2 regions of the Paraburkholderia sp. 22099 genome follow, and region 1 is predicted to be linked to the other one. Evidence: riboswitches for the same ligand, from Rfam matches in the RefSeq annotation. Region 1 holds a riboswitch; the other holds the start of a gene.

Region 1 (4,561 bases):
GTATCCAGATGTGTGCGCTTGTCAGCGGACTGCCGGTTTCGTAATCAAATGTTTCCCCATGTCCAGCATGACGCGTGCCTGCCGCGCGCGCCAATGCAAAAGCCCGCCAGCGGCGGGCTTCGATGCTGCGATGCAGCGCGTCGACGCTGGGAACGACGCGCGCGCGCCGCTCCGCTCTGTTTCCTTCGACGCTTACTGCCGCTGATAAATCTCAGCGCCTTTCTTCATGAACTCGATCGACTTCACTTCCATGCCTTTCTTCAGCGCTTCGTCGTCGGTGACGCCTTGCTGCGCCGCGAATTCGCGCACGTCCTGCGTGATCTTCATCGAACAGAAGTGCGGGCCGCACATCGAACAGAAGTGCGCGACCTTGGCCGAATCCTTCGGCAGCGTTTCATCGTGGAATTCGCGCGCCTTGTCCGGATCGAGACCGAGGTTGAACTGATCTTCCCAGCGGAATTCGAAGCGCGCCTTCGACAACGCGTTGTCACGCACCTGCGCGCCCGGATGGCCCTTCGCCAGATCGGCGGCGTGCGCGGCGAGCTTGTACGTGATGATGCCGGTCTTCACGTCGTCCTTGTTCGGCAACCCGAGGTGTTCCTTCGGGGTGACGTAGCAAAGCATGGCGGTGCCGAACCAGCCGATCATCGCCGCGCCGATGCCCGACGTGATGTGGTCGTAGCCGGGCGCGATGTCGGTGGTCAACGGTCCGAGCGTGTAGAACGGCGCTTCGTCGCACCATTCCAGTTGCAGGTCCATGTTCTCCTTGATCAGCTGCATCGGCACGTGGCCGGGGCCTTCGATCATCGTCTGCACGTCGTGCTTCCACGCGATCTGCGTGAGTTCGCCGAGCGTCTTGAGTTCGCCCAGTTGCGCTTCGTCGTTCGCGTCGTAGATCGAGCCGGGACGCAGGCCGTCGCCGAGCGAGAAGGCCACGTCGTACGCCTTCATGATTTCGCAGATGTCTTCGAAATGCTCGTACAGGAAGCTTTCCTTGTGATGCGCGAGGCACCACTTCGCCATGATCGAGCCGCCGCGCGAGACGATGCCCGTCATGCGCCTGGCCGTGAGCGGCACGTATTGCAGACGCACGCCCGCATGGATCGTGAAGTAGTCGACGCCTTGCTCGGCCTGCTCGATCAGCGTGTCGCGGAAGATTTCCCAGGTCAGATCCTCGGCCTTGCCGTTGACCTTTTCCAGCGCCTGATAGATCGGCACCGTGCCGATCGGCACCGGCGAGTTGCGGATGATCCACTCGCGCGTTTCGTGAATGTGCTTGCCGGTGGACAGATCCATCACCGTGTCGCCGCCCCAGCGGATCGCCCAGGTCATCTTGTCGACTTCCTCGCCGATCGACGACGTCACCGCCGAGTTGCCGATGTTCGCGTTCACCTTCACGAGGAAGTTGCGGCCGATGATCATCGGCTCGCTTTCCGGGTGATTGATGTTGTTCGGAATGATCGCGCGGCCGCGGGCGACTTCCTCGCGCACGAATTCGGGCGTGATCTCCTTCAGACCGTCGGGGCCGAACGCGCTCGCGCCGAACGCCTGGCCCGGATGCTGGCGGCCCATCATCGCGGCGAGTTTTTCGCCGTTCGGGCCGCTCGTCTTCAGGCTTTCCAGATAGGCGGCGCGCTGCTGGTTCTCGCGAATCGCGATGTATTCCATTTCCGGCGTGATGATGCCGCGACGCGCGTAGTGCATCTGCGACACGTTGGCGCCCGCCTTGGCGCGGCGCGGCGTGCGGTGCAGGCCCTGGAAGCGCAACTCGGCGGTGGCGGGATCGGCGGCGCGTTCGCGGCCGTAGTCGCTCGTGAGACCCGTCAGCGCTTCGGTGTCGCCGCGCTCTTCGATCCAGGCTTGACGCAGCGCGGGCAGACCGGCGCGAATGTCGATCTTCGCCTCAGGATCGGAGTAGGGGCCCGACGTGTCGTAGACATAGACCGGCGGATTTTTCTCGCCGCCGAAACTGTCCGGCGTATCGGCCTGGGAGATCTCACGCATCGGCACGCGGATGTCGGGCCGCGAGCCGGTCACGTAGACCTTGCGCGAATTCGGCAGCGGCGCGACAGCGGCGGCATCGACGTGGGCGTCGGCGGAAAGGAACTTCGGATTGGCGTTCATGCTTATCTCCTGTGTCGACCAGAGTTGGCGCTGGTCCCATGCAAGGCAATGTGGGGCCGCTAAGCAGGAGATGAGATGAATGTCGTCGGAAATCGCGAGAAATGAAACCAGACCCGCTGCGAAATCCGTACGCTTCCCTGCGCTGGCATTATCCAGATCAGGTTCAAAGGGTATTTCTCACCCACGCAACACGGACCTCCAACCTCCGTGCGACGCAGGACCCCCGCGTTAGCAGCGCACACAATACACTGCGCGAGCGCTGCTTGGCAACCGTCTCGATAATTCGAACGCCGGTCGGCGGCGTACTATTCCATGAAGACCGCCGCGCGGCTGGACATGATGCGGCGCAACAGTGGCGCCTCGCACGCGTGCCGCTTACAACATGAAATCACAACGTGAAATCGTCGGCGGCTTCCGGTTGAAACAGGATTTTGTCGAGCTTCAGCACCTTCGGCGTGCCGCTCGGCGGCGTGAAGCTGATGCGTTCGCCGCGTTTGGCGCCGAGCAAGGCAAGTCCGACCGGCGAGAACACGTTCAGGCGGCCCTGCGCGAAATCCGCATTGGGCGGATAGACGACGGTCCAGGTCATGTGCTCGCCAGTGCTTTCGTCGATCAGCGTGGCTTGCGAATTCATCGTGACCACGTTGGCGGGAATCTCGCGGGCGTCGACGATCACCGCGCGTTCCAGCACGTCGTCGAGCATGTCCTGCATTTTCGCGTCGGCGCCCGGCGCGGCCGCATGCTTCTCGAGACGGGCGACGTCGAGTTCGGTGAGGTAACAGGTTTTCGTCTTTTTCATGACGGGTGCTCCAATTCAATTCAATCTGCAGGTGAGGGGACAGCGTGCGGATGAGATCGGCCCGGAGCCCGACGATGCGGCTCCGGTATAGGAGGGAGCAGCGTTAGATCGGGCGCCGGGCGGCGGGAAGCGGGAGCGTTCGGGACGGCTCGCCGGCATGGCACCGTGCGACGTCCGCGCACGCGTACCCGGTCGCGCCGCGGCGGCGCAAACGGGTGAAGGCACGGTAAGTCGGAAAGCGCATGAGAGTAGCCGGCAAGGTCGAAAGAAAGAGGTTCGCACAAGCGCCGCAAGACAGGGAACCGGCGCGATGGAAGACCCATGTTAGCACGGGCCATGCGCCGTTCAGTCTCTCAGTTCGATGTCGGGCGATGCGCGGCGTCAGACAAAAAAATTCAAAACGGGGTGTCATAACCCACCGCATCGTTCGACAAACGTGCAGACCCTGTTGGCGCACGTCATGCAAACCTTCCGCCGCGCGGCAAGCCGCGGAATTCGCCGCTTGCCGTTGATCGCGCCGCGGCCTTCGTTCACGGAGAATCTCATGGCAACTTCTCATGCATTGCGCGAAAGCGCGCCGCCCGCCAAGCCGCAAAGCGGCGCGATTCATCCGCTGTGGGTGCGCGTCACGCATTGGCTCAACGCACTCGCGGCCATCGTGATGATGCTCTCCGGCTGGCGCATCTACAACGCCTCGCCGATCTTTCCGGGCTTTCGTTTCGCGCCGGAAATCACGCTCGGCGGCTGGCTCGGCGGCGCGCTCCAATGGCATTTCGCGGCGATGTGGCTGCTGGTCTTCAACGGTCTCTTGTATCTCGCGCTGAATCTCGCGAGCGGGCGCTTCGTGCGCAAGTTCTTGCCCATCTCGCCGCGCGCCGTGCTGCACGACCTCATCGCCGCGCTGACCGGCAAGCTCTCGCACGCCGATCTGCGCGTCTATAACGCGGTGCAGAAATTCGCCTACCTGTTCGTCGTCTGCGACCTGATCGTGCTGGTGCTGTCGGGCCTCGCGATCTGGAAGTCGGTGCAGTTTCCGCTGCTGCGCGAACTGATGGGCGGCTACGACAACGCACGCATCGTCCACTTCTTCGCGATGTCGCTGATGGCGGCGTTCATCGTCGTGCATCTGGCGATGGTGGCGCTCGTGCCGCGCTCGCTCGTCGCCATGCTGCGCGGACGTTGAGCCGCTTACGCCAAGCCCGAGGATACCGAATCATGAACAAGCCCAATCCAGAATCCGCTCGGCCGACCGGCCATCGGCTCGACCGCGAGTCGATCCTGATCGACGCCCGGCGCGAACTCGCGATGCCGTCGCGGCGCCTCTTCGGCAAACGGCTGCTGACGCTCGGCGGTTTGTCGATGTTGACCGGCTGCTCGCTGACCGACGACGAATCGGTCAACACGTTCCTCACGGCCGTATCGCGCCTGAACGATCGCGCGCAAGCCGCGCTGTTCGATCCGAAGCAGCTTGCGCCGACCTACACCGAAGCGCAGATCACCCGGCCGTTTCCGTTCAACGCGTACTACGGCATCGACGAAGTGCCCGAGGTCGACGGCGCCGGCTACAAGCTGAAGATCAGTGGACTCGTGACCGGCCAGCGCGTCTGGAGCTTGCCCGAGCTGTATGCGCTGCCGCAT
Region 2 (4,561 bases), on a different contig from region 1:
CAGATGCGCCACGGCGCGTGCGTCGGCGGCCAGTCGCCGAGGCGCGCACGAATGCGCTCCGCCGCTTCGGTGAGTTCGTCGGCGGGCGGCCAGAACAGGTCGCGATCTTTCAAAGCCAGAGTCTGCGTCATGCGGCGCTCCCGTCTTGATGCCAGAACGGCATGCCGACCACCGGCGTGCTCGCGTGCGCGCTTTCGCGCTCGGCCATCGGCCCCGCCAGAAACGCCTGGCGGCCCGCCTCGACGCCCAGCGCGAAGGCCCGCGCCATCGCGTCGGGGTGCGTGGCCTGCGACACGGCGGTGTTCAGCAGCACGCCGTCGAAGCCCCACTCCATCACCTGCGCCGCGTGCGACGGCACGCCGAGACCGGCGTCGACGATCAGCGGCACGTCCGGCAGCCGCTCGCGCAGCACCCGCAGCCCGTATGGATTGATCACGCCCTTGCCGGTGCCGATCGGCGCACCCCACGGCATCAGCGCCTCACAGCCGGCATCGAGCAGACGGCGGCCGATCACCAGGTCCTCGGTGCAATACGGCAGCACCTTGAAGCCGTCCTTCACGAGCTGCGCGGCCGCTTCGATCAGACCGACCGGGTCGGGCTGGAGCGTGTAGTCGTCGCCGATCAATTCCAGCTTGATCCACTCGGTTTCGAAGATTTCGCGCGCCATGTGCGCGGTGGTCACCGCCTCGCCGACGGTCAGGCAGCCGGCCGTATTCGGCAGCAGCGGCACGCCGTGACGCTTGAGCAGATCGAAGAAGCCGGCTTCCGCGCCGCCTTCGTTCATCTGCCGGCGCAACGCGACGGTCACCATGCCGGGCCGCGCCGCGTCGATCGAATCGGACAACGATTGCAGCGACGGATAGCGCGATGTGCCGAGCAGCACGCGGCTCACGAAGGTTTGGCCGTAGAGCGTGAGCGCGTCCGCGGGTTTTTGGGAAGTCATTTGCATCATCCTGGTCTCCGGCAATGCGTGGCGCGGGCTCAACCGCCGGCCACGGGCTGCACGACATCGAGCTTGTCGCCCGGCTGCAGCGCGCGCGCCGCATGCTGGGCGCGCGCGACGAAATCGCCGTTCAGCGCGACCGCGAACGGCGGACGCGCGCCATACGCGGCGAGCGCATCGGCGACAGTCGCGCCTTCGGGCAGCGACAACGGCTTCTGGTTGATATGAATGTCCATGGTGTTCGAATACGGTTCAATCGATGACTGACGAAACTGCATGGCGCGTGCCTCGCTCATGCCGGCTCCCGCGCGCAATCCAGTTGAAACAGCTCGCTCCAGCGCGCCGCCTGCCGCCAGTCGGCGAAGGCGTCGGCATCGCCGATGCGGCCTTCGAGCAGCGCGGCCGCGAAGCGCACGGCTTCGTCGGCGACTTCGGGCACGATCATGTAGCCGTGCCGGTACAGGCCGTTCACGCGCAGCGTCCGCGCGCCATCCCACAGCAAGGCCGGACGGTGGTCCGGCAGGGTCGGACGGCACTGCGAATTCAGTTCGAGAATGCGCGCCTCGCCGAAGCCGGGATGCACGGAAAACGCCGCGCTCAGCAGTTCGAGCGCCGAGCGCACGCTGACGGGCGACATGTCCTCGCCCTCCACCTCGGTGGCGCCGATCACGTAGAGATCGTCCTGCTTCGGCGCGATATAGAGCGGGTAGCGCGGATGCAGCAGGCGCACCGGGCGCGTCAGCGTGATTCCCGGCGCATGCACGCGCGCCACTTCACCGCGAATGCCGCGCAGCGTGGGCAGCACCGGCTTCGCGCCCAAACCCCGGCAGTCGATGGTGACGCGCGCGGCAGGCAGCGCGCGGTCATCGACCGGCGTGTTCCAGTGTGTTTCCACGCCGCGCTGGGCGAGGCCCGCGGCGAGCGCGGCCAGCACCTGGCGGTTATCCAGTTGGCCTTCGCGCGGCAGCAGCCAGCCCTGATTGAAGCGGCCCGCCAAGGCCGGTTCGGCCGCGCCGACCTGGTCGCCCGAGAGCGTCACGAAGCCGCCGTCAAGCAGTTCCGCAGGCGCATTCGAGCGCACGCGGCGCTCGAACAGCGGCGCCTCGGTGCGGTCGGCGTGATGCCAGACGACGAGCGTGCCGTTACGCTGGAAGAACACCGGCTCAGGCAATTCGGCGAGCACTTGCGGCCAGCTATCGAGCGAACTCGCGCCCAGCCGCGTGATCAGCAACTCGGCGCTGGCGGCTTCCGCGAGGGGCGCCAGCATGGCCGCTGCGACCCACGCGGCGGCTTGCGAACCGGCGGCGTCGCCGCGCTCATAAAGCGCCACGCAATGCCCCTCACCGGCGAGACGCCACGCGACGAGGCGTCCGCAAAGTCCACCGCCGAGCACCGCGAAGTCGGGTTGTGCGGGACGGTTCATCGCGCGCGCTCCCAGTTACGACGGCAAGCGAGGCCGAAGCACTGCGACGCGCCGACATGACCGGCGAACGCGTGGCGAAGAGCAAAGCACATATCTGAAGAATAGGCGGTCATCGAGTCCTTTCCGTACGGCAAGAAACGCACGTACCCAGGACGAAACCGGCGGGTAAGGCCGGCCGGGCAAAAAATGCGTTCGAATGACGCACGCCGCCCGGCGGGGAATGGAAGACTGGCTGCTTCCGGAAACTTCCCGCGCCGGTATTACCCGGATCGGGTGCAAAGGGTCTCTCTCAGCCTTGCCGCCGCGGCATGAAATCATGCAGCCTGTGGGCAAAGCACCCCTGTTTCGTCGAAGGCCATTAGACCATAAAAGCCGCGGCGCCCGCAAACGAGCGGCCCTTCATCACGCGCGGTTTGATCCGGCACCGATCTTTTGTTTCGTCGAGACGGACGAAGCCCGCGCTCTGGCACAATGCCTGGACCGGACGCCGCGAGACCGGGGCGCGGGCGGCACGCATGGTCGTCCACGCGCCAGCGGCATCGAGGCGAAGGAGTCCAACGCGACTTAACTTCCGCTTAAGGACTTCGCAACAGAATCGCTCAGCCGGACGGGCGCTCATCATCGCGCTTACGCCCGGAGCTTCGCCATTAAACCCGCCGTAGAGCGACGAGGCGGGCGACCGACCGACGGCCAGCCCTGGACGGGCCAGTTTCATAGGACCGGCCCGCTTTGAGCCAGTACTACACAGGATGCTCATGACAGCCAATACTTCTATCAGCCCAGTGCTCCCGCCAGACGAAAAAGTCTCCGCCTGGAGCCTCATCAAACCTTACTGGGTCTCCGAGGAACGAAAAATCGCATGGTCGCTGCTCGTCGCGATCATCGCGATGAATCTGCTGGTGGTGTGGATCAACGTGCGCCTGAACCGCTGGAGCGCCGACTTCTACAACGCGCTGCAAACCAAGAACGTGCACGACTTCCCGCATCTGCTGATGGTGTTCTCGGGCCTCGCGTTCGGCTTCATCATCCTCGCGGTGTACGGGCGCTATCTGCGCCAGATGCTCGGGTTCCGCTGGCGTCAGTGGCTGACCACGCGCTATCTCAACGAATGGCTGCATGACAGCGCCTTCTACCGGATCGAACGCGACCGGCTCGCCGACAACCCCGACCAGCGGATCAGCGACGATCTGCAATCGTTCGCCACCACCACGCTCTCGTTGACGCTCGATCTGCTTTCCACCGTCGTCACGCTGGTGTCGTTCATCACGATCCTGTGGTCGCTCGCCGGCGCATTGACCATCTCGCTCGGCGGCATGCCGATTCATATTCCCGGCTACATGGTGTGGGCCGCGGCGCTCTACGCGGTGGCCGGTTCCCTGATCATCCAGAAGGTCGGCCATCCGCTCGTGTCGATCAACTATCAAGCGCAGAAAGTCGAGGCGGATTTCCGTTTCGGGCTGATCCGCCTGCGCGAAAACGCCGAGCAGATCGCCTTCTACAACGGCATGGAGACCGAGAAGACCAACGCCCGCTCGCTGTTCGGCCGCATCCGCGACAACTGGTGGCAGGTGATGAAGTACACCAAGCGGCTCACCTTCGTGCTCAGCTTCTATGGTCAGATCGCGATCATCTTTCCGCTGGTGGTCGCGGCGCCGCGCTACTTCGCGGGCGCCTTCACGTTCGGCGTGCTGATGCAGATTTCGAGCGCGTTCGGCACCGTCAGCGATTCGTTCTCGTGGTTCATCAACAGTTACAGCACCTTGGTCGAATGGCGCGCCACCGTCAACCGGTTGCGCGAATTCAAGCGGGTCGTGCATGCTCCCCGGTTGAAGGAATCGGTCTCGCCCGCTACCGCGCACGGCGGCATCAACCTGCATTTCGTCGACGCCGACAAACTCAGCACCGAGGGTCTCACGCTCGCGCTGCCGAACGGCAACCCGCTGTCGCGCATTCGCGATATCGCGATCGAGCCGGGCTCGCGCTGGCTGGTGCGCGGTCCGTCCGGTTCGGGCAAGAGCACGCTGATGCGCGCGCTCGCCGGCCTGTGGCCGTTCGGCGACGGCTCCATCGATGCGCCGGTCAACGCGCGCATGATGTTCATTCCGCAAGTCAGCTACATGCCGATCGGCACGCTGAAAGCCGCGCTCACCTATCCGTCCGCAGCCGACACCTATACGGACGACGAATGCCGCGAG

The links. A riboswitch is a leader RNA that binds a small molecule or an ion and turns the genes downstream of it on or off. The one in region 1 is predicted to bind thiamine pyrophosphate.
Region 2: another riboswitch for thiamine pyrophosphate. It lies ahead of ACTJLC_RS16875 (FAD-dependent oxidoreductase); the one in region 1 lies ahead of thiC (phosphomethylpyrimidine synthase ThiC).

The regions. Positions count from the first base shown of each region.
Region 1 covers NZ_JBQEPU010000005.1:155,250-159,810, reverse strand. The annotation lists gene thiC (phosphomethylpyrimidine synthase ThiC) at 193-2,124, opposite strand; TPP riboswitch at 2,241-2,359, opposite strand; gene ACTJLC_RS07175 (GreA/GreB family elongation factor) at 2,513-2,923, opposite strand; gene ACTJLC_RS07170 (cytochrome b/b6 domain-containing protein) at 3,468-4,106, shown strand; gene ACTJLC_RS07165 (molybdopterin-dependent oxidoreductase) at 4,139-4,561, shown strand, end outside.
Region 2 covers NZ_JBQEPU010000016.1:76,280-80,840, reverse strand. The annotation lists gene thiE (thiamine phosphate synthase) at 1-131, opposite strand, end outside; gene ACTJLC_RS16885 (thiazole synthase) at 128-943, opposite strand; gene thiS (sulfur carrier protein ThiS) at 982-1,179, opposite strand; gene ACTJLC_RS16875 (FAD-dependent oxidoreductase) at 1,236-2,366, opposite strand; TPP riboswitch at 2,596-2,718, opposite strand; gene ACTJLC_RS16870 (ABC transporter ATP-binding protein/permease) at 3,122-4,561, shown strand, end outside.